Regions from separate parts of the Methylophilus glucosoxydans genome, predicted to be linked through region 2. Evidence: riboswitches for the same ligand, from Rfam matches in the RefSeq annotation. Region 2 holds a riboswitch; the other holds the start of a gene.
The links. Region 2 has a riboswitch for cobalamin ahead of nrdA (class 1a ribonucleoside-diphosphate reductase subunit alpha). Riboswitches for the same ligand answer to the same signal wherever they lie in the genome.

Region 1: it holds a riboswitch for cobalamin, as region 2 does, so the genes downstream of both, ACFQ1T_RS04660 (TonB-dependent receptor domain-containing protein) here and nrdA (class 1a ribonucleoside-diphosphate reductase subunit alpha) in region 2, are expected to answer to the same signal.

Annotation. Positions count from the first base shown of each region.
Region 1 is NZ_JBHTJW010000002.1:452,154-464,148, forward strand. Features, by position in the region: gene ACFQ1T_RS04615 (cobyric acid synthase) at 1-1,408, shown strand, start outside; gene ACFQ1T_RS04620 (RNA-binding S4 domain-containing protein) at 1,405-1,623, opposite strand; gene ACFQ1T_RS04625 (DUF4198 domain-containing protein) at 1,657-2,472, opposite strand; gene cobU (bifunctional adenosylcobinamide kinase/adenosylcobinamide-phosphate guanylyltransferase) at 2,487-3,011, opposite strand; gene ACFQ1T_RS04635 (cobalamin-binding protein) at 3,008-3,811, opposite strand; gene bluB (5,6-dimethylbenzimidazole synthase) at 3,808-4,482, opposite strand; gene ACFQ1T_RS04645 (cobyrinate a,c-diamide synthase) at 4,479-5,780, opposite strand; gene cobO (cob(I)yrinic acid a,c-diamide adenosyltransferase) at 5,780-6,385, opposite strand; gene ACFQ1T_RS04655 (hypothetical protein) at 6,398-6,967, opposite strand; gene ACFQ1T_RS04660 (TonB-dependent receptor domain-containing protein) at 7,055-9,097, opposite strand; cobalamin riboswitch at 9,098-9,309, opposite strand; gene ACFQ1T_RS04665 (hypothetical protein) at 9,400-9,636, shown strand; gene ACFQ1T_RS04670 (cell division protein ZapA) at 9,639-9,941, shown strand; gene ACFQ1T_RS04675 (DUF2237 family protein) at 10,225-10,584, opposite strand; gene ACFQ1T_RS04680 (EVE domain-containing protein) at 10,653-11,117, shown strand; gene ACFQ1T_RS04685 (GGDEF domain-containing protein) at 11,203-11,995, shown strand, end outside.
Region 2 is NZ_JBHTJW010000003.1:234,826-246,820, reverse strand. Features, by position in the region: gene yfaE (class I ribonucleotide reductase maintenance protein YfaE) at 1-128, opposite strand, end outside; gene nrdB (class Ia ribonucleoside-diphosphate reductase subunit beta) at 285-1,418, opposite strand; gene nrdA (class 1a ribonucleoside-diphosphate reductase subunit alpha) at 1,628-3,907, opposite strand; cobalamin riboswitch at 4,086-4,306, opposite strand; gene ACFQ1T_RS12895 (TonB-dependent siderophore receptor) at 4,565-6,943, opposite strand; gene ACFQ1T_RS12890 (FecR domain-containing protein) at 7,032-8,033, opposite strand; gene ACFQ1T_RS12885 (sigma-70 family RNA polymerase sigma factor) at 8,036-8,551, opposite strand; gene ACFQ1T_RS12880 (PepSY-associated TM helix domain-containing protein) at 8,662-9,897, opposite strand; gene ACFQ1T_RS12875 (TonB-dependent siderophore receptor) at 9,912-11,995, opposite strand, start outside.

The DNA of each region.
Region 1 (11,995 bases), on a different contig from region 2:
GGCAGGATTGTGCCGCGTATTGTACCGCAGCGGGGTGGCGGTGGCGCCATTCAAGCCGCAAAACATGGCGCTCAATGCGGCGGTGACTGAAGACGGCGGCGAGATTGGCCGTGCGCAAGCGGTGCAGGCCATGGCCTGCGGATTGCCGCCGCATACCGATATGAATCCGGTCTTGCTCAAGCCTAACTCGGATACCGGCTGCCAGGTGATCATTCATGGCCGGGTCGTGGGTAACCAGGAAGCGAGTACTTACCACGACTACAAAAAGACCGCCATGCAAGCCGTGCTGCAATCCTACCAGCGCTTGCAGCAGCAATATGGCTGCATCGTGGTAGAAGGGGCGGGCAGCCCGGCTGAAATCAATCTGCGCGCCAACGATATTGCCAATATGGGCTTTGCTGAGGCGGTGGATTGCCCCGTCATTCTGGTGGCGGATATTGATAAGGGGGGCGTATTTGCCCACCTGGTTGGTACGCTGGCGTTGTTATCTGAAAGCGAACAGGCGAGGGTGATCGGGTTTGTGATTAATAAATTCCGCGGCGATCTTGCCTTGCTGCAACCGGGGCTGGATTGGCTGGAGCAACGCACTGGCAAGCCCGTGATTGGCGTATTGCCGTATCTGCATGACTTGCATCTGGAAGCCGAAGATGCGGTTGCCAAGAGCGACACGAAAAAAGTGGGTACACAACTGACGGTTGTGGTACCCGTATTGCCGCATATCGCCAACCATACTGATTTTGATGCCTTGCGTTTGCACCCGCAGGTCGATCTCAGGTTTGTGCGGTTGAGTGAAGAGATGCCGGCGGCTGATCTTATAATCCTGCCTGGTAGCAAAAATGTACGCGGTGACCTGGCGGCCTTGCGTGAACATGGCTGGGAGCCACGGATAGCGCGCCATTTGCGTTACGGTGGCAAAGTGCTGGGCATTTGCGGTGGCTTTCAGATGCTGGGTCAGCAATTGCATGATCCACTAGGGCTGGAGGGCGAGATAGGCAGTAGTGCCGGCTTGGGCTGGCTGGAAATGGAAACCACCCTTGAGGCGCACAAACAGCTCAAGCAGGTGTCAGGTCAGTTGGCGTTTGCCAATGCCCAATTGCAAGGCTATGAAATTCATATGGGCGTCAGTACCGGACGGGCATTAGCACGCCCGGTGCATCTGGTGAGTGGCCAGGCAGAGGGTGCGTTATCCGAAGATGGGCAGGTGGCAGGCAGTTATATCCATGGCCTGTTTGATCATCCGCAAGCTTGCGCTGCCTGGTTACAATGGGCTGGTTTGTCTGAGCAAGTGGCTTACGATTACACGCAATTGCGCGAGCAGAGCCTGGAAAAATTGGCAGACAGTGTGCAGCAGCACTTCAACTGGTCTGCGCTGGCGGCTTATCTGCCGCAAGACTTTAAACCAGATTAAGCAGCCACGACCTGGATGGTCTGTTCAAACGCCTGCACCACTTGCCCGGCGCGGATTTTGGCGGTTTTGCGGCGCTCAATTTCGCCATCGACCTTGATCAATCCTTCCGCGACCATGGACTTACCCTGACCGCCACTGTCGGCCACCCCTTCGAGTTTGAGCAAGTCACAGAGTGCGATGTATTCGCCTCTCAGTTCAAAAGTCGTCGTTTGCATGCTGTTTCCCTTCAATACCTCAAAGCAGTCATTTTAAGGCTTGTTTGCCGTCTCTGGCGGTAAATTCACTTCCAGCGTCAGCGAAGCGTTCAGGCTTTCCCACAGGTGTTCATTGAGCTGGTGATGCACCGTCACAAACAGGAAGTTCAAGCCGGCTTTTTGTGGTTTGAAGGTAAACTCACCTTGCTGATTGGCATGGAGGTTGGACGGCCTGACGTTTTCAACATCATAAAGGTCTTCCATGCGGCGCTTGCTAAAGTGCTCGTTATCGGTGACCACGATAATGCGTGCATTAGGCACCGGCTTGCCATGTTCGAGGACTTGCAAGCTGAGTTCACCCCCTAATTGCACACCATTGGGCGAGGCCAAGGGGATAATTTCCAGGCCTTTGTTTAAAGGCACAGGTTTGTATTTCTGTTGTCCTTTGAAAATATAAGTGTCGGCATAACTGTAATAGTTCATGGTGGTCGGCTTGCCACTAACCCGTTTCATATCTGCCGCAAAATACAGTTTTTTATCCGGCGTCTCGACGGCTTTATAAACCGGGCCGACACGCTGGCCGGTGCTGATACGGTAGCTGCCTTCTTCTTTTAATTCGGGCTCCAGATACACCGCCGCTTTGGTTTTGGCGATCGGTTTGATAGCAGTCACTTCGCCGGCAGGGGACGTGATGGTGAAGTTAGGCGAGTCCATGGCGAAGTCGGCCTGGAATGGAAACTCGGTAAACGCAGATTCAATGGTCAGGCGGTGATGGGTCACATTAAACTGGTTAGGTTTTAAAAAGGGCACATGCGCCTCTGCAACCAAAGCAGTGACTAAAGCGAGCAGGGCGAGGGACAATCTTTTCATACAGGTCTTTCTTGTTATTTAAGCGTTAATGGCAAGCCTGCGGCAATAAAACTAACGTGGTTTGCAACTGCTGCCACGTGCTGGTTGAGGCGGCCTTGTTCATCCTGAAACTGGCGGTTGATTTCACCCAAGGGCACAATGCCCATGCCGACCTCGTTGCTCACTAAAAATACGTGTGCTTGCAATTTCGGCAAGGCCTCCAGCAGTGCCTGTTTTTCTACCTGCCAGTCCAAGCGTTCCGGTTTGTCGCAGTCCGGGCAGATGCATTGCGCCAGCCACAGGGTTAAACAATCGACAATCAGGCAGGAGTCTGGTGCGTCGTTGTCTAGCAAGGTCTGCCCGAGGTTGAATGGCGCTTCGACCAATCCCCAGTAAGGCGGACGGCGGGTTTTGTGATGTTCCACACGTTTGGCAAATTCGTCATCGTAGACTTGGGCCGTCGCGATATAGGTGACCGGGCATTCAAGTGCCGAGGCCAGCCGCTCGGCATAGGCGCTTTTGCCGCTGCGTGCCCCGCCTAAAATCAGGTGCGTAGTCATGCGTGACCCCCTTGTTGTTGCCAGCGTTGAATAATGGTTTGCAATTGCACCAGGCCTTCGCTAAACAGCGCGGGACCAGGTTGCAAGATATCGACCGACTTGATTTCATAGAGATGCCCATGCTGGATGGCAGGAATCGCTTGCCAGCCTGGGCGGGCTTTGACTTTTTCCGGCTGGAATTTCTTGCCGCACCAGGAGCCGATGATGATATCCGGTTGTGCTGCAATCACTTGCGCTGCGGTGACCTGGCGGTCCCTGGCACTGTGAAACTGGCTCAATTCAGGGAAGCAATCTTGCCCACCGGCAGCAGCGATCAGCTCAGCCGCCCAGCGGATGCTGCACATCATGGGTTCATCCCACTCTTCAAAATAGACCTTGGGTTTACGCAGCCAACTGGCTGCCTGCTGGCGTGCTGCCCCCAATTGTGCCTGGTAGCGTGCTACTAAATCTTCTGCTTTTTCGCTGGCCCCGACCAGATCACCGACGGTGAGTATCATCTGCAGTGTTTCATCCAGGCTGCGCTGGTTAAACACATGCACTTGGCAACCGGCCTTGATCAGTGAGGCGGCAATCTCTGCCTGCAAGTTGGAGAAGCACAGCACCAGGTCAGGCTGCAGCGCCAGGATTTTCTCAATATTGGCGCTGGTAAAGGCACTGATCTTGGGTTTTTCTTTGCGGGCGATGGCCGGGCGCGTGGTAAAGCCGGAAATACCGACAATACGGTCCTGCTCACCCAGCAAGTAGAGTACCTCCACCGTTTCGGTGGTCAGGCAGACAATGCGTTGTGGCCAGCGCTTCATGTTCGTGTGCTTTCGTGAGGTTGCCAGCCATTTTCCATCAGCATGTCAGCGAGCGGCTTTTCTGTCGTCCAGCCTTCTTCCACCAGCATGGGCAATTTGTAAAACGTATTCACATAGCCTAGGCATAAAATGGCGACTGGTTTGGCGCCCTCGGGCAGATTCAATAATTGCGCCAGTTGGTGTGGGTCAAACAGGCTGACCCAGCCCATGCCTATGCCTTCGGCACGCGCCGCCAGCCAAAGGTTCTGGATGGCGCAGCTGACCGAGGCCAGGTCCATTTCCGGCAGTGTACGACGGCCAAAAATGTGTTTTTCACGCTGGTCGCACAAGGTGGCGACCAGCACCTCGCCACAGTCCAGAATGCCTTCCACTTTGAGGCGCATAAACTCGGCCATGCGCGCCGTGTCTTCAACTTCGCCGATGGCCTGGGCCGTGAGTTTGCGTTCTTCATCGACCAGCGTGTGGATGGCTTTTCGCAATGTGACATCGCTGATGCGGATAAACCGCCATGGCTGCATCAGGCCGACACTGGGCGCGTGATGGGCGGCTTGCAGTAATTTCTGCAATAACTCGGGGGCGATAGGCGTGGGCAAAAAATGCCGCATATCGCGTCGCTCGGTAATTACCTTGTATATCGCCGCTTTGTCGGCATCTGAATAGGCAAAGCTCATGGCATGAAAAATTGTGCGGCCAGTGCCGGGTTAGACGGAAAGTAAAAGTGCAAAAAGCTGGCAGTGATGGATTGATGGCGATAGACCGGCTCGCCAGCGCCATATTTACCTTTGCCTTGCGCAATGACCGGCAAGTCGGTGTCAAAGCGGGCATAGTGAAAAGTGTGCGCGCCTATCGTCGTCGCGTCATCGCCAGTTGCGCTGTTGTCAGCCGCTGAAAAGGTTGCATGCTGCGTGCCCAGGCCTTGCAATTTGGGCTGAAGCGCGGCGCTGCCGGGGAGCAGGCCGAAGGCGGGTTGTCCATTTAGTGTTTCACCGAGTGCCAGCATGCCGCCACATTCGGCCAATATGGGTTTGCCTGATTCGGCGGCTGCGCGTAAACCTTCACGCATGCTGTGGTTGTGTTGCAGTCGCTCCAGATGCAATTCCGGGTAGCCACCCGGCAGCCAGTAAGCATCCGCAGCCGGTAATTGCGTATCGTGCAAGGGTGAAAAAAATGCAATCTGTGCGCCTAGTGTCTGTAGCAGATCCAGATTGGCCTGATAGGTAAAACAGAAAGCAGCATCTTTAGCCACGGCAATGGTTTTGCCTTGCAATAATGGTGTTATCGCCTGCTGTTCGGGTGCGGCAAACTGCACGCTCGGCGGCAATGGCATGTCTTGCCCCAGCAGTTGCGCAGCGGCTTCTATGCGCTGGTCTATGTCCGTGATTTCCTGAGCAAGATGCAAGCCCAGATGGCGCTCTGGCAAGCTCAGTTGCGTGTCATATTTCATGGCACCCAGCCAGGGGATGTCCGTGGGGAGTGCTTCTTTAATCATATTGGCATGCCCCTCGCTGCCGACCTGGTTGGCAATCACTCCGGCGCGCTGCAGGGCGGGCCGAAAGCCATACAAACCATAGGCAACCGCGGCACAGGTCTGTGCCATGGCTTTGGCATTAAGCACCAGTGCGACAGGGATGCCAAAGCGCTCGGCAATATCGGCGCATGAAGGCTTGCCATCATATAGCCCCATCACCCCTTCGAGCAGAATCACGTCATTGTCTTGGGCGGCCTTGTGCAGCAGCCGTTGTGCATCGGCTTCACCACACATGCCAAGGTCCAGGTTATACACTGGCTTGCCAGTTGCCACTTGCAGAATCATGCCGTCGATAAAGTCCGGCCCGCATTTGAACGCCTGCACGCGTAAGCCGCGGTTGCGGTACACGCGCGCCAATGCCGCGGTAGCCATGGTTTTGCCTTGCCCAGACGCCGGGGCCGCCATTAACATGGCTCGGCAGCTTGCCGCCGTTGCTTGCATTACAGATCTATCCCGGCCTGGGCCTTGATGCCTGCACGCCAGGCATGCTTGACATCCATCAGTTCAGACACCGTATCGGCAGCGTTTCTCAATGCCTCGGAAGCGCCGCGGCCAGTGATGACCACATGTTGCATGGGTGGGCGTTTGGCGATGGCATCCAACACCATTTGTTCATCGAGGTAGCCATATTTGAAGGTGTAGGTGAGCTCATCCAGCACCACCAGCTGAATGGCCGGGTCTTGCAGCATCCCGGCCACAATCTGCCAGCCACGCATGGCGGTTTCGGTGTCGCGTTGGCGGTCTTGTGTGTTCCAGGTAAAGCCTTCGCCCAGCACATGCCAGGTGACAGCCGGGTGCTGGCGAAAAAAGGCTTCTTCGCCAGTATCAGAACGGCCTTTGATAAACTGGGCAACACCGACACGCATGCCGTGGCCCAGGGAGCGGGCCACCATGCCAAAGGCAGAAGAGCTTTTGCCTTTGCCGTTGCCGGTGAGGATAAGGAGCAGGCCTTTCTCCTGATTGGCCTGCTCGATTTTTTCATCAATGACCGCTTTCTTGCGGATCATGCGCGCCTTATGGCGGCTGTCGCGATCATTGGTTTCCATGGTGCGTAATACTTAAGCGTTTTCGCGCACGGAGCGCTTGGTCAGGCCAAATGCCAGATGTGCAATCAATGCGACGACTACCCAGAATGCAATGGCTTCCAGCTGTTTCGGGAAGTATTTGATCAGGCGTGCACCAAATTCAACCACGGTAGGGTCAGGGTAACGGCCACCAAAGAAGTAGAAGCCGCCGCTGGAAAACAGCTCAGCAAGCACAGATCCCAGCAATACTGCCCCTGTCAACTTGAACAGACTGCTAAATTGCCAGGTAGTGTTCGACGCAGTCCAACGGCCAGCCAGCCACATGCTGCCATAAGCCGGCAACAAAAAGCCATAAGCAGGGGTCACGCAGAAATTACTCACACCGCCCCAGGTGATGGCTGCCATATCCAGCGCAGCACACAATGCCAGCAAGGCCACAAACACCAGCGTTGAGCGCAGGTAATAACCCGCGATAAAAAACGCTGCATAAGAAGCGCTCGGTAAAAAATCAATCGAAGCAAAATGATGACCACGCGTGATAATGACCATCAAGGCAATGAGAAAGCCAATTGCCAGAGACTGAGTTGAAAGGTTACGTGGCATGCCAACGACTCCAAAATTAAGGTTAATTATAAGACGTGGATTTTAGCCCAATTCGCACAGGCTTGGGCAAAATCCCCCGTTCCCGGTTTACTTCATATCGTAATTCAGGCTGATAAAGACGTTGGTACCCATGGTGTTGTAATCAGGCGCGTTGGGCGAAAACGAGCTCTTGGTGGTTGCCAATACATAATCTTTATTCAAAAGGTTGTTTGCCCGCGCGAGAAGTTTCCAGTGGGAAGCTAACTGATAGCCAAGCGAAGCGTTTAATAAAGTGTAGCCCCCTAATCTGAAATTATTTTCCGCGTCGTTGTAACGAGCTGATGATGCTGAGAGTTCGGTGCTAGCATTCCAATTGCCTGATTTATATAGCAACTGCAAATTGCCATAGCGCTGACTTCTTCTTGGCAGCAGTTTATTTGTATCATCGCTTCTTGGGGACTGAATAGTGAGGTTTCCAGCGAGTTGCCATTCATCGTCCAGCATGGCACCTCCCTCGATGGTTAGTCCTTGAATAACAACTTTACCGGCATTGACGGGGCAGAATCCTGTAAAGGAACATCCTGAGGTTGCAGGCCCAACGTTCTGAATCAGGTCGCGAATGTGATTCTCAAATACAGTCATTTTGGCCTGTATGGCGGTGTTTTGGTACCGCAGGCTCGTTTCAAAGTTATCAGACTTTTCTGGTTTGAGCGTTGGATCACCAAAGCTAGGGAAATACAATTGGTTAAATGTAGGTGCTCTAAACGCAGAACCATATTGAGCAGTGACTTTCCATTCTGGCGAAAATGTATAACCATAACCAAAACCGCCCGTAACGTAGTTGCCATATTGACTGTTATGGTCTTCACGCACTGACATCTGGGTGCTGTGTGCAGCACGGTTTCCCACAAAGCTCACAAGAAAGCCGTCATCATTTCTTGTTCTGCTAATGCTTGGAATGCCATTTGACAAAGTATCTACATCTTGTTCGAGTCTATCGTAGGCAAATGTTAAGGTCCCAACAGCTAGGGAGTAATCGTGTTGCCATGTGATCTGAGTCTGCTTTGAGTCGAATTTACTATTACTGGTAGCGCTATTCAGGCTAAACGAGCGCTCGCGACCGATTCCATATTTTAAGGTACTGTTCCAATGTTCAGTAAGTTGATTTTTGAGCGTTGCGCCATAGGCCTGCTGATTGGTTGTAGAGTAGTTGTTATATGCATTGTCAAAATCATTCCGTCCATCAGATTCCATGAAGTTGACGCCCAGGCTGTGTCCCTCTCTGAACTCTAAGTCGGCATAGGCACTTCCACTCAAGTTACGATAGCCGTCCCGATCGCGATCAATGGCTTGAGGTGGGTGTTTCTTGGCAGATATGCCGCGTGTGTCATAGCTGTTTATTTGCCCCCCAAATTGCAAGGCACGATAGCGGCTGCCAAACCCTGCGCTACCTGTGTAGGTATCATAGCTACCTGCGCCTACGCTACCAAAAAATCTTGTTTGATCGGTTTTCCCCCGCCGAGTAAATATCTGAATAACTCCGCCAATGGCATCTGCGCCATACAGGCTGGAAGCTGGGCCACGAAGAATTTCTATTCTATCTATCAACGCAAGCGGCAGGTTTTCAATCGCAGTCGTACCCAATGTTGCCGAATTAATGCGCAAGCCATCCACTAAAATCACAACCTGTTCCGCATTGGTGCCACGTAAAAATACATTGCTTGCGGTTCCCATGCCTCCATTGGTGGAAATTTGTAAACCCGGTTGCAATCTGAGCAAGTCAGGAAGTGAACTGCCTTTTAAACGATCAATTTCATCGTGAGTAATGACAGTAACATCTCCAGTAGCTGTTTTAGTCGAAACGGGAACCCTGGCTGCCGTTACAGTAACTTCATCCAAAGACAGTGAAGCAATTTCACTACTACTATTTGAAAAGACTTCTTGCGCTTGAGTAAGCGTAGGAGAAAGGGCGATGAGTCCCAAAATGATTTTTTTATTCATGATTGTTTCCGATAATGCATGCGACCCCGCATGCAAAAAGTAAAAAGGAAACGCAAGGTAGACAGGCTCAACATCAAAGACATTGATGGAGACATTTAATAGCTTGAGAATGTCATTCGTTTTGAAACCGTCACCCCGCGGTATTTCCATGCTTATTTAAGTTATAAGGCCGGTCTCCGGGCTGGCAAGTTTTGGTCTATCGCCTTCCCAAGTTTTTACTCAGTGGCGTGTGGATAGACCCGCACTTGCTTACCGTTGCGGGGGCAGCACAGGCATTGCGAACGAGGTTCGCGCACCTGTTTCCCAGTTTCACCCTTGTCTGCAAGAACGCAGACGCAGGCACCTGACAACTGTTCGGCATTCTAGTCTAAAGCAGTGACTTTGACCAGTTGCATGGTGTCTTGCGAGGGGCTTCAAATTCTTAATTTACTTTGAAAAAATGCGCTTAGCTATTGACCACACTCGTTTTTTTAAAAGATAATGGGCTGATGGATGCCGATTTGAAAAGTCTTGAAGAACGTGTGACGAAGCTGATTGCTTTGTGCAGCCAGCTGCGTGACGAAAACGTGGAGTTACGTCAGGAGGTCACACGTTTGCATCAGGAGTCACAATCTCTAAAGCTGAACATGACGCAAGCCAGTGTGCAGCTGGAACGCTTGTTGTCGGCATTGCCTGAGGAAGGTCGTTAGTCATGGCCAAGCAGCCGATTGATATCGAGATCATGGGCCGCGCGTTTAGCGTGACCTGTACCGACGAAGAGCGCGACAGTTTATTGCAGGCGGTGGGTTACCTTGATGGTAAAATGCGCGAAATTCGTGATGTGGGCAAGATGGTGAGTGTGGAGCGCATTGCGATCATGGCCGCGCTGAACATTACCCATGAGTTGTTGAATACGCGCAGCGGCGGGGTTGATGTGGGCGATGTGAAAAAGCGCATTTCTACCATGCAGCAGCAGATCGATGATGTTTTGTCCGGCCAGCACAAATTATTGTAATCCGCTTCATTTCACAAAATTTTAACCGTCATTAGTATTAAATGACGTATCATAAAAGTGGTGTGCTAAGGCGTTGCCTGAGTCCAAAATTCCTTGAACTAGTCTTTGTTATAGGTTTCGGCTCATCAGGTGCGGTGCGATCGCACTAAGTTGGGCGGTCTTTTAAGACGCCCTTGGCGTGCGAACCTAATGTACCTTAGGCTGTTACCACCTGAACTTTTTTGGTTCAGGATTAGCGGCTCAGGTAACCCCTTAGCACATCCCCTCTCGCACCTTTGTCTTGTTATCTTAAGGCATGGTATTTCAAGTCCGCCAGGCTAATGATTTCCAGGCAGTTTTCGTGGCAAGACTCCAGAATCACTGGCGGCGCGTAACCGGCTTCACTGGCTTCCAGCCATCTTCTCGCACACAGGCACCACCGATCACCAGCCTTGAGCCCGGGAAATGCATAGTCTGGTCTGGGGGTGGACAAGTCATTGCCTTGCGCTTGCGAAAACGCCAGAAACTCATCTGTCATTTCTGCGCAGACGGTATGTTTACCTAAATCTTCCGGGTGGTGACTGCAACAACCATCACGCATAAAGCCTGTGACTGGTTGCATACTGCAAGGGATCAGAAGAGTGCCTAAAACGTTTTTTGTCATGATTTTCAACTGTGCTCTAACTTGGTTTATGATACTGGCATTTGGATGTGTAAAGAAAGTTTTCAGGCATGGCGCGTTACTGGTTAATGAAATCCGAACCCTCGGATGTCTCCATTGATGATTTGGCGGGATTCCCCAATCAAACTGTAGACTGGTATGGGATACGCAATTATCAGGCGCGAAATTTCATGCGTGACCAGATGAAGGTGGGCGATGGCGTGTTGTTTTATCACTCCAATTGTGCTGAGCCTGGCATCGTCGGCATTTGCGAGGTCAGCACCTTGGCCTATCCCGACCGTTTTCAGTTTGTGCAAGGGCACAAGTATTTTGATCCCAAGTCTACACCGGAAAGTCCACGCTGGGTGAACGTAGATGTCAAGCTCGTGCGCAAAACGCGATTGCTGAGTTTGAAAGAGATGCGGGAAACGCCTGCCCTGGCCACCATGCGTGTCTTGCAAAAAGGGAACCGCTTGTCTATTACCCCGGTCGATCCCAAAGAGTGGGCGTTTATCACGGCTCTGCTCAGCACTTAACCTTTTCTTTGGCGACTTTGGTGGCGTACATGATATGAGTATCAGGCGTAGAAAAGCAGTCTTGTATATCCTTGTCGCCGGTTTTATGATCGTTCTGATCGGTGTGCTGCTGTTCCTCTGGATTTATTTTTCCAGTATGCGGGAGATGCACCAGACCACTCGCAATTTCTATGAGCAGTCTTTTACGGTTTCCAACGCTGCGCAGGCGCTGGAGTCTCAGCTGCATCAGATCCGAAGCGATTTGCTCTATGCCACGCTGATTCAGGCAGACAGCGTGCATTTGATCAATACCGTGGCGGCGATTAAGGGGCATGAGGCTGCTGCCCAACAAAAAATCGCCAGCATAGAACGTAATTATTCGGGAGATCGCGCGCCATTACCGCTGCTCAAACAGAATATTCAAGCACTGGACGAAATGACAGCCTCGGTAATCAAGCAATTGGCTGAGGGACAGTATACCGAAGCAAGCACCCTGATTGAGACGGCCTGGAATGCGCGCTTTGCCAAGGTGGCAAAACTCAACGAAGCCATCCTCGCGCATGCGGACTTGCGCGCCAACGAGTATGTGGCCGAAAGTGAAAAGCGCATGGAGCGGCACACCCATCAAGGCATCACTTACGCAGCGCTGCTGGTGACCCTGTTTTTGCTGGTAGGCCTCTTTGTTGGGGGCCGCATATACCATTTGCATCTTGAAGCAGACAAATTTGCCTTTACTGACTTTTTAACCGGGATCGCCAACCGGCGGCACTTCATTCATGAGTTGGAGTCAGAAATCCGGCGCTATCAGCGTTACGGCTCCTCGTTTTCATTTGCCATGGTGGACATCGATTTTTTTAAAAAGATTAATGACCAATATGGACATCATGCTGGCGACCTGG
Region 2 (11,995 bases):
CGGCAGGCGCCACAATAGCCACCACGGCATTGGTACTCGACCTCATGCCCGGTGCGCTCCAGGCCTTCCAGCAAGGTTTCATGCGGGATCAGGCTGAAGCGGGTATGCTGGCTGCGTATGCTGATCATTTTAAAAATGACTTGTTAAAATCAATAGCGAAACAATCAATAAATGAGCGCGCGGGATAAAGTGCAAGGCGTACGGAGCACAGAAACCGCAATGTACGCGAGAGTACATGAGGGTTTCGCGCACCGCACAACGCCGCAATTTGCCCGCGCAGCCAATTACAACTCAAAGTCGTTGAGATCGTCAGCCGAGACTTCTGAATCAATCTGCCCGATCAAGTAAGAACTTAATTCTACCTCTTGAGGGGCCACTTGTACGGTGTCTGAAGACAGCCAGGTGTTGATCCATGGAATCGGGTTGTTTTTGGCATTGGGAAATGCCGGAGGCAAGCCGACTGAAGCCATGCGAGTGTTGGTGATGTATTCCACGTACTGGCAAAGAATGTCTTTATTAAGGCCAATCATGGAGCCATCTTTAAACAGGTACTCGGCCCACAGTTTTTCCTGCTCGGCGGCGGATTTAAACATCTCGAAGCACTCGGTATGCAGTTCTGCGGCAATCTCGGCAAACTCGGCGTCATCCTGGCCAGAACGCATGATGTTGAGCATGTGCTGTGTGCCGGTGAGGTGCAAGGCCTCATCGCGCGCAATCAGGCGGATGATCTTGGCGTTGCCTTCCATCACCTTGCGCTCGGCAAAGGCAAACGAGCAGGCAAAGCTGACGTAAAAGCGGATGGCTTCGAGGATATTCACGTTCATCAGGCAACGGTAAAGCAGCTTTTTGAGCGCACGCTTGTTGACCACCTTGGTCTCGCCATTGATGACATGATTGCCCTCACCCAGCTGCGAGTACAGCATGGTTTGCTGGATCAGCTCATCGTAATAATGCGCAATATCCGAAGCGCGTGCCGTGATGTTTTCATTGCGCACGATGTCGTCGAACATCACCGACGGATCATTGACGATATTGCGGATGATGTGGGTGTAGGAACGCGAGTGAATGGTCTCGGAAAACGCCCAGGTTTCAATCCAGGTTTCCAGCTCAGGCAGGGACACCAGTGGCAGCAAGGCCACGTTGGGGCTACGGCCCTGAATCGAATCCAGCAAGGTCTGATACTTGAGGTTGCTGATAAAAATATGCTTTTCGTGCTCGGGCAGATTCTGGTAATCGGAACGGTCTTGCGACACGTCAACCTCTTCCGGGCGCCAGAAGAAGGAGAGTTGCTTCTCGATCAGCTTCTCGAATACCGGATATTTCTGCTGGTCGTAGCGCGCCACATTGACGGGCTGCCCAAAGAACATGGGTTCTTTTAACTGATCATTATCGGTTTTGGTGAAGATGCTGTAGGCCATCTGTGTTCCTAATGTTTAAGTTTAATGCTCAAACTGTTTTTAAATTGTACTTATTACCCCACTGCCATAAGCGTTGAAACAGTGAGCGAGCGGGATAAAGTGCAAGGCGTACGGAGCACAGAAACCGGAATGTACACGTGAGTACATGAGGATTTCGCGCACCGCACAACGCAGCAATTTGCCCGCGCAGCCACTGAGTCAATGCTTATTTAAATTTTGCAGGCTCCGCTGGCACACCCATCGTCCTCAGCTTCCGTACCGCCCTCGCTCGCACCATCGCGAGTGTTGTGGTAGTACAGTGTTTTAACGCCGAGTTTGTAAGCTTGCAGCAGATCTTTCAGCAGTTGCTTCATCGGCACGCGGCCGCCTTCAAAACGGGTTGGGTCGTAGTTGGTATTGGCTGAAATCGATTGATCGACAAACTTCTGCATCACGCCCACCAGCTTGAGGTAGCCGTCATTGCTGGGGATGCGCCACAACAACTGGTACTGGTTACGCAGGCGGTCAATCTCAGGCACCACCTGGCGCAAGATGCCGTCTTTGGATTGCTTGACCGAGACCAGGCCACGCGGTGGCTCAATGCCGTTGGTGGCATTGGCAATCTGGCTGGAAGTCTCGGAAGGCATCAGCGCCGTCAGCGTGGAATTGCGCAAGCCATCTTTCTGGATTTCCTTGCGCAGGCTTTCCCAATCCAGACGCAGCGGCTCGTTGCACACGGCGTCGAGGTCTTTTTTGTAGGTATCAATCGGCAAAATGCCTTTGGCATAAGTGGTCTCGTTAAACGCACCACACGCGCCAAACTCGCGAGACAGTTGTACGGACGCTTTTAGCAGATAGTACTGAATCGCCTCAAACGTGCGGTGGGTCAGGCCCAGCGCAGCGTCATCGGTATAGCTGGTGCCGTTTTTCGCTAGGTAATAGGCATAGTTGATCACACCCACGCCCAGTGAACGGCGCTTGTCGGTGGCATTGAGCGCGGCTTTGACTGGGTAATCCTGGTATTCGAGCAAGGCATCTAATGCACGAACCACGAGCTCGGCCAGGCCTTCGAGCTCATCCAGAGATTCCAGCGCGCCCAGGTTAAATGCTGACAGGGTACACAGCGCAATTTCGCCTTCGGTGTCGTTGATGTCATTGAGCGGCTTGGTTGGCAGTGCGATTTCCATACACAGGTTGGACTGGCGCACCGGCGCAACGGCCGGATCAAACGGGCTATGCGTGTTGCAATGGTCCACGTTCTGGATGTAGATGCGGCCGGTACCGGCGCGCTCTTGCATCATGAGCGAGAACAAGTCTACGGCAGGCAAGCTGCGCTTGCGGATGCTGTCATCGGCTTCGTATTGGGTATACAGGCGCTCAAAGGTATCCTGATCGGCAAAGAACGCGTCATACAGGCCGGGCACATCATGCGGCGAGAACAAGGTGATCTGTTCACCTTTGATCAGGCGCTGATACATGAGGCGGTTGATCTGCACGCCGTAGTCGAGGTGGCGCACGCGGTTTTCTTCCACGCCACGGTTGTTTTTGAGGACCAGCAGGGATTCAACCTCAAGGTGCCATAACGGATAGAACAACGTGGCCGCCCCACCGCGTACCCCGCCCTGTGAGCAGGATTTGACCGCAGACTGGAACAGTTTATAGAACGGCAGGCAGCCGGTGTGCTGTGCTTCACCGCCACGAATTTCACTGCCCAGCGCACGGATACGGCCGGCGTTGACGCCAATACCGGCGCGCTGCGACACGTATTTGACAATCGCGCTGGAAGTGGCGTTGATGCTATCGAGACTGTCATCACACTCAATCAGCACGCAAGAGCTGAACTGGCGTGTCGGCGTCCGCACGCCAGACATAATCGGGGTCGGCAGCGAGATCTTGAAGGTAGACACCGCATCATAAAAACGCTTGATGTAATCGAGACGCGCCTGGCCTTTGTAGTTAGCAAACAGGCTCATCGCCACCAGAATGTAAAGAAACTGCGGACTCTCGTAGATCTTTTTGGTGACGCGGTTTTGTACCAGGTATTTGCCCTCAAGCTGCTTGACCGCAGCATAAGAGAAACTCATATCGCGCCAGTGGTCCAGATAGCCATTCAGCGTATCAAACTCTTCGCGGCTGTAATCCTTGAGCAGGTGCGGATCGTATTTTCCCAGCGCGGTCAGGTTGGTCACATGGTCAAACAAATGCGGTGGCTCAAACTGGCCGTAAGCAATTTTGCGCAGGTGAAAAATATTCAGGCGCGCGGCCAGGTACTGGTAATCCGGGGTTTCTTCCGAAATCAGGTCGGCAGCAGATTTGATAATGGTTTCATGGATATCGTCGGTGCGGATACCATCATAAAACTGGATATGCGAACGGAGCTCCACCTGTGACACCGACACATTGTTAAGGCCTTGTGCGGCCCAATCAATGACGCGATGAATCTTGTCGAGGTTAATCGGTTCCTTGCGGCCATCACGTTTCGTGGCTTGCATGGATTCGTATTGTGTCATGGTGGCTCCCAGTGCTGGCGGCGGAAGGGACACGGCACTGGCTGCGGGGCGCATTTTTTCTGGCAATAGCCTGCCCGTTGTCGAGCAATCAAAGAAAAAACCTGCACCCGTTTAAAGACCAGACTTGCAATCAGTACAGGACTCACTGCATCTGCCGAGGACACCCCGCCTCAAACGTTAACAAGAAAAAATCACGGCAGGTCTCCTGGCTCTCAGGTCATGATTGTTTGCCTTGGCCTTCCCGAATCGCTTCAGTGGCGAGCAAAGCAGCAAACAACTCGCTGATTACAGTTGCGGGGGCAGCTCTGGCTTGACAATGGCCATCGCCATCGCGCACCAGATTCCCTTTTAAAGACAGGCACTGATCAGTGCCCGTATACCGTATGGACGTGACTATAAATCAATATATATGCATTTTCAACATACAAAAACACAATATATTGTTACAAGACAGTAAGTGATTGTTTTGCCTGAATATATTTTTTTGCAAGGCCCAGAGCAAGCATTTTGTACTGTGCCCTGATGTTTGCCCAGCCTCAAACAATGTTTTTTTGCCTCACCGCCAGGCGACTTGAGGCGACAAGCCAGCGTCAGACCAGCCTACTGACGCTGGCGAGATGGCAGCTGTCATCGCAGCCATCCTCACAGCCATCTCGTTTAAAAATCCAGCTGTGCACTGGCTTTAAAGATACGCGGCTCGCCTTGCGTCAGGAAATTCCAGTCGCCATGTGCTTGCCAGTATTTTTCGTTGGTCAGGTTCTGCACCCCGGCACGCAAGGTAAGTTGATGCGCGTTCAGCTTGGTGTGATAGCGCGCACCGAGGTCGAACAAGGTATATCTGTCCAGTGCATGGGTATTGGAGGCCTCAAGATAACGCTGACCGACGTAACGCGCGCCTGCCGACAGTGTCAGGCCAGGCAAATCCATCACCTGGTAGTCCGCATACAGCGCTGCACTCCAGCTGGGGGCATTAGCGGCATCCTTGCCATTCACGCTGGCATCATCACTTTTGTTTTCGCTTTGCATCCACACCAGGCTGCTGCGCAACGCCCACTGGCTGCCTAACTCGACACGGCCAGCCAGGTCTAGCCCGCTCAACACCAACCCTTTGCTTTGTTGCACATAGACATTGTCTGCATTGGTATACGCCAAACCACGCTGCATGCGGAACAGTGCGGCCTCGGCCGACCAGAAACTACCCTGTTGCTTGAGGCCAATTTCATACTGCTTGCTTTCAAGCGGACCAAACGACTGGTTTTCGTTATTGGTGCCTATGGGTGCCGTATTGCCTTCTTCGAGCGCTTCAACATAGCTGGCGTAAGCCGTGATGGACGCTTGTGGCTTCCAGAGCAAGGCGTAAGTCGGCGTCATTTTGCTTTTTTTGTAGGTGGGGCCGTTGGGCTGGGTTTTCTCATAGTTGCTATGTCTCAGACCAATAATCGTGCTCCATTCCGGCGTCCACTGCAGGGTATCACTCATAAACACACCGACATTACGGGTTTTGAAAATGGTACTCAAATTCCGGTTGATACTTGCGTCAGGATCAGTCTCATCACTGCGGCCAGTGTACAGGTTACCCGTCCCCAATAAGGCAAAGCTGTCTGGCGCGCCACTGCGATGCACCGTCTGCAAGTCTGCGCCTGTGACCAGGGCATGCTTGATCTGGCCGGTTTCAAACTGGCCATGCAGCATCAGATTGGCTGACTGATTGTGATGTTGGCTATACCACTGCACTTGCGCATCGCTAAAGTTTCCCGCATCGTCATTGATGGTCATATAACTATCGTAATTGGTACGCCTGAGCTTGGAAACCCGCGCCGCAGTGCTTAAATACCACTGGTCATTAAACTGCCAGCGCAACGCCGTGCCTGCCGTCATCATCTCGGTTTCATGATAAGTGAAGTCCTGCGTCAAGCGGCGTGCGCCATCAATCGGTTTAGGGCTGGCGGCATTTTGATCCACCACCAGGGCAAACATGGATCCATTGACCTTGCGCTTCTGGTAGAGACTATCCAGCTCAACCGTGAGTTGATCCGAAGGTTTGAAATCCAGCGCCACAGAGGCAGAGTCGCGCTTGATCGGGGCATCAAGATAGGTATCCCCTGCCTCATGGATGTAGTTAATACGCATGCCCGCACGCCCCTCTGCAAAGCGGCGACCAACATCCAGATTCAGGTTGTACTGGCTATCCGTCATTAAGCCCGCCGTCACGCGGGTGACTGGCGTATCCCCGGCGCGTTTGAGTCTGTAATTGAGGATGCCGCCCGGTTGCGCAAAGCCGTACATAAAACCGGACAAGCCTTTCAGCAGCTCAACCTGCTCAAAATGCTCAATCGGTAAATCGGTGTTCCATGGTGAAATATTCAGGCCATCGATCTTGTAGCCATTCAATAAATCCAGTGCCAAGCCTCTCACCGTAATCATGGTACTCTCCCGGGCCACGCCATTACTGGACGCGGTGACGGCTGCATCCAGCTTGAAGGCCTCGGCAACATTGCTAGCTTGGCGATCTAAAATGTCCTCAGCCTTGACCACACTGACTGAAAACGGGGTATCGAGTAAGGACTTGTCGCCCAGCGCCCCCTGACTGGCAGTACTCGCTTCATAACGGCTTAACAGACCGTTACCCTCTTTACTGGCCTGCACCTGTACCTCGCTTAAGGTTTGTGGCGCGTCTTTTTCGGTGATGACAGGAATCACACTGAAATGCGTTTCATCCGTCTGTTGTAATGCCAGGCCGGTATTTTCCAGTAATTGATGCAATGCGGCTTGCGCAGTGTAGCGGCCTTTAAGCGCGGCTGCTTTCTTGTCAGCCAACAGCGCGGCATTTGCACTCAAACTCATGCCCGTTTGTGCTGCGACTTGCGTCAATGCGGTTGAAAGCGGCCCTGCGGCAACATCAAAAACATAAGTGGCCTCTGTGGTCTGTGCCCAAGCGGCTGGCGCAAGCGGATGCAAGCCCATGGCGGGAAATAGCAGTGCTGCTCGCACAAGCAGCTTGCGCATCTGTGGACGGAATAAAACTGGGGATGACATGATATCAGGCTCCAAAGTTGAATATTGAATGGGTTCAACTGGTATGCCGGATGAGCATCAAAAAAGGGAACTCTGATTAGAAAATGGTTTATCGTGCGACCAGCGCCAAGCCACCCGCCGCGTCCTCACGCGTGCGCACGGGCAGGACCGTTTCGATGGCGGCCAGGATCAAGGGAATATCCTGAGCCGGGTAATTGAGCGGATAGACGCCAACCAGCCGCAAATTTGCCACCGCCGGCTGCACGCGGATAGGCACGCGGGTATAGCGATTTAACTCGGCGACAAACTGGGCGAGCGGTAGATTGTCCGCCACCATTTGCCCGCGCGACCATGCTTCACGGGCCAGGTCTGCCCGCCCATCGGCGACTACCCCGGTTGCCGTGAACCTCGCCTGCTGCCCTGCCAGGATATCCACACTGGCAGCATCATGCGGGCGAATGCGTACGGCGCCTTCAAATACGGCCACATGCCCGCCTTGCAAATCACCACGTACCGTAAAGCGCGTGCCGAGTGCGGTCAACCGGGCATGCAGGGTATCGACCACCAATGGCCTGGACGGGCGCTGCAGATCACGCGCGGTGGTGACAAGAATTTCGCCTTGATGCAAAACGATGCGACGCACATGCGGGTCATAGTGCACATCCACAGCAGTGGCCGTATTCAATGCCAGCAAAGTGCCTTCTGGCAGGCGCCAGATTTTGCGCTCGCCGATTTGCGTGCGATAACCGGCATGCGCAATTGCATAGGCATTGAGCCAACCACGCCACGGCAAGGCCTGGCGCATAAGCAAGCCACTGGCAAGCACCGTCACGCCCAAACCCAAACGGCGCAAGGTACGGCGACGCTCGAAAGACTGCACCTGCTTTAAGGTCGCTCGTGCCGTGGCGGCAGGCACGGTGGTCGCCAGCTGTTTAAAGGGTTGACTGATAGCTTCAACGCGCTGCCAAACCCGTGCATGCGCAGGATCGGCCGCCAACCAGGCTTGCCACTGTGCAAGCTCTTGTGCATGCAGGGACTGATCCTGCAAACGCGCGAACCACTCTGCCGCCTGATTTAAAATACGCTGCTCATCCGCCTGGTTGTGATGCATGGTTATGGCCCCTCATCCATCATCAGGCAAGCCAACATGGCTTGTGCCATGTATTTTTTCACCATGCGCTCGCCTACCCCCAGCCGCTCACCGATGTCTCGATAGCCGAGGCCATCCAGCTGTGATAACAGGAAAGCTTCGCGTACTTTGGGCTTTAGGCAGTCCAGCAACTGGTCAATGCGGACCAGCGCCTCAAGAATCAGGGCACGCTCTTCGGGTGAGGCAACAAAAGTCTCGGGCGCCACAGCCAGCGTCTCCTGCCAGGCACGTTCCACCGCTTGCCGGCGCCAGTGATCAATCAGCAAATGCTTGGCAATCTGCGTGAGGTAGGCGCGGGGTTTTTCGAGGGCATGCACATTGCGCTTGCCATGCATCATGCGCAAGAACGTATCCTGCGCCAGATCGGCAGCTTGCTCACTACAACCGAGCTTGCCGCGCAACCATGCGCGCAACCATTGGTGATGATCGATATACAAGGCGCCTACTGTTTGTTGCAGCGTATATTCGTTTGCCAGCATAACAAATGGATCATATGCAATAAATGATAATAATTCTCATTATATCATCTATCCGCGCGGGTGGCATGTTTGAGCCGCAGTATGGTTACGCCAGAAACTACGGCGCTGAATCAATGCCGTTGCAGTGTATTGGCAGGCTGTGGCGCGCGTAAGGTGACACGCGATTTACCTGCGCGCTTTCTACTCCAGATCAGCACACCCGTGACTGTCACCAGCACCAGTGACAAGCCAGTGCAACAGACAAAGATGCGGTAGGGCATGCCAAACACTTGCCCCATATGCAAGGCTCCCAGCCAGTTGCTAAAGGTGTTCCCGGACTGGTCTTGCGTCGGCAGCCAGTGGCCTTTGATTTCACCGGTATAGGCATCTATCGCAATGGCGGTATTGCCCCGGTCTTGCCGCAAATCGGCCGAGCTATGCACAAAATACTGGTACACGCCGCGCTCGCGGTCCAGACGCAAACGGTCTTCGTAATCAATCTGCAGCTGATGGTTTTTTGCAAAGCCTTGCATGGCTTGTTGCGCCAACTGGTGAGCTTGCGGCCAGGGCATGGGCAGGCTGGTCAGCGGTTGCGGCAATTTGGGGATGTTGCGCCAGGACAAATCAAACGGCATCAGCTTGGTCATGATGGGCAGATAGACCTGCTCGCGCAGGTTGAACATGACGCTGGACCAGGCAAAAACCAGCAATACGCTGCACAGCCAGAGCCCGACCGCACGATGCAGGTCAAAGTTGATACGCGTGGTCGAAGCTTGCCATTTGACCAGCCAGGCCGGTTTCCAGCGTTGCCAATAACTGCTTTTGGATTGTGGCTGCCGCCGGGGCAAGGTGAGGAAAAACGCCACAAAGGTATCCAGCGTCCACAGCACGGCGACAATGCCCATGATGAGGCGGCCGCTGACACCGGGCAAAGCCAGCGAATAATGCAACTTATACAAAAACGGTAATAGCGTCTCGCGCTGGAATGGCCCTGCCGTGGATAAGCGTGACCCCAGCACCTTACCTGATTGCGGGTTGATAAACAGTTGATCTGCCGGGATGCTGGCCTGCGGACCCACAGGCGTGAGGCGGAAGATCATGGCTTCTGCATGGTGATCTTCCAGCGTGCTTTGTGGCAATTTGAATTGCAATTCATCGACCCGGGTATTGGCGGGCGCCTGCTGTTGCGCCTGCGCTTGCAGCTGGTACACGTCCAGCATGGGCTGGCCTGGTTGCGATAACGCTTGATACAGGTGTGGATTGAGCCATGCATCGAGCTCATCCTGAAAAGCGATGATGGCGCCGGTAAAGCCGGCAATGACCAAAAAAGCGGCCATCGCCAGGCCTACCCAGCGATGCCAAACCACAAGTGCGTGTCTCGTTACCATTGAAAATTTAAATTGGCCATCACATTACGGCGGTAGCCCCATTTGCAACCGTCGCCACTGTATGCACAATTGGCCACATACTCCTTATCAAACAAATTACTGGCATTGAGTGCAAATTGCCAGCCTTTCCAGCCTGTGCCCAGCTGGGACAAATCATAACGGACCGCCAAGTCTACCAGCGTATAAGACGGCAGCTTGAAAGTGTTGGCATCGTTACCGAAACGGCTACCGGTGTAACGCACGCCGCCGCCGACCACCAGGCCGGGCAGCCATTGCCCAGGCAAGCGATAGTCGGTCCATAATGCGGCGGTATGGTGAGGCACATGGTTAGGATCTTTGCCCTGGAACGGCACCCCCTGCAAGCTATTATTACTGCGCGTGATTTCAGGCAGCATATAAGTATAACTACCAATCAGCGACCAGGCGTCCCACTGAGTCTTGGCTTCAAGCTCCAGCCCGCGGGTACGCACCTCCCCATTCTGCAGATTAAACGTAGGATGCTGCAGGTCAGTCGTGGTCACGTTCTGGCGGCGCAAATCAAAGACGGCCGCGCTCAACAGTGTCTGGCTGTCTTTAGGCTGGTAGCGGATGCCCAGTTCATATTGTTTGCCGGTTTCAGGGGCGAAGGCCTTGCCATCAAACATGGTGCCGATCACCGGTAAAAACGACTCCGTGTAACTGGCATACGGCGCTAGGCCATTCTCCGCCAGGTAAACCAGGCCGCTGCGCCAGGTTTCTGCCTGATCGCGTTGCGACGAGGAGGCTGCAGGACTCAGCACATTATCTGTTTGCATGCGGGTATGGTCCTGACGAACCCCGAGGGTCGCCACCCACTGGCGGTCAATTTTTACTTGGTCCTGCAAGTAAATCCCGGTTTGGCGTTGCTGTTGCTTCAAATTGGCTGACAGCAGCAGATTCACCGGCGTCACCCCATATACCGGCGTATACAGATCCAGCGGACTCGCCGTCCCTGATGTACGCAGCACATGGTTATCCAGGCGCTGGCTGTCTATTCCCGCCAGCACCGTATGCTCAAACATGCCATGTGACCAGTGCCCTTGCAGATGCGTATCCACCACCACATTGTCGACATTTTCATCGGTGCCCATCGCTGCCCGGTTGATGCTGCGCTGGTCTGCACGCAAGCTCACCAAATAGGTTGAAATGGCATCGGTGCGCAGTTGCTGGTAGCGCAGGTTCTGACGCAGGGTCAAGTGCTCATTAAACGCATGTTCAAACTGGTAGCCCACCGAATATCGTTCCTGCACGTATTTATCCAGGCCTGGCTCACCCACATACCGGCTGGTGGAAATTTTGCCAAAGGGGCTACTCACCAGTGTGCCGACCCGCGGCAATGCCTGGTAGCCCTGGCCACGGTCATTTTTCTGGTAGTCGGTCAGCAAGGTCAGCTGGGTCGCGTCCGAAGGCCGCCAAGTCAATGAAGGCGCCAGATAGACACGGTCGTCAGTGACACGGTCGATCTGCGTATCGCTTTTTTGCACCAAGCCCACCAGGCGGTAAGACCACACGCCCTCATCATCTAGCCATTGGCTGACATCGCCACGCACCTGTTGCCGGTCATACTGGCCCAAGGTCAACCCCAGCTCATGCAGCGGTTTATCCGTGGGCCGTTTGCTGACCAGATTAACCAGCCCACCCGGCGCGCCCTGGCCATACACAATGGAGGAAGGGCCGCGTAATAAATCAATGCGCTCAAGGCCATAAGCCTCAACCACCGTACCGCCCTGGTTATTAAATGCGTAATTACGCAAACCATCGCGGAACTGGTCCCGGCCCAGGCTAAAGCCACGGATACCAATATTGTCGGCGCGCGGGTCTGGCCCGTTTGCTTCGGACTGCACACCCGCGGTATAGCGCAAGGCATCGCCTACCGACTGCACGCCCTGTGCGTTCATCTGGTCACGTGTCACCACCGACAAGGATTGCGGCGTTTCAATCAAGGCGGTATCGGTTTTGGTCGCCGTCACGCTACGCTTGGCAACATAGCCTTTGACTGGCCCATTGGCGGGCTCTTGCACGGTTTGCCCAGACACGCTGACCTCTGGCAGGTCTTGTG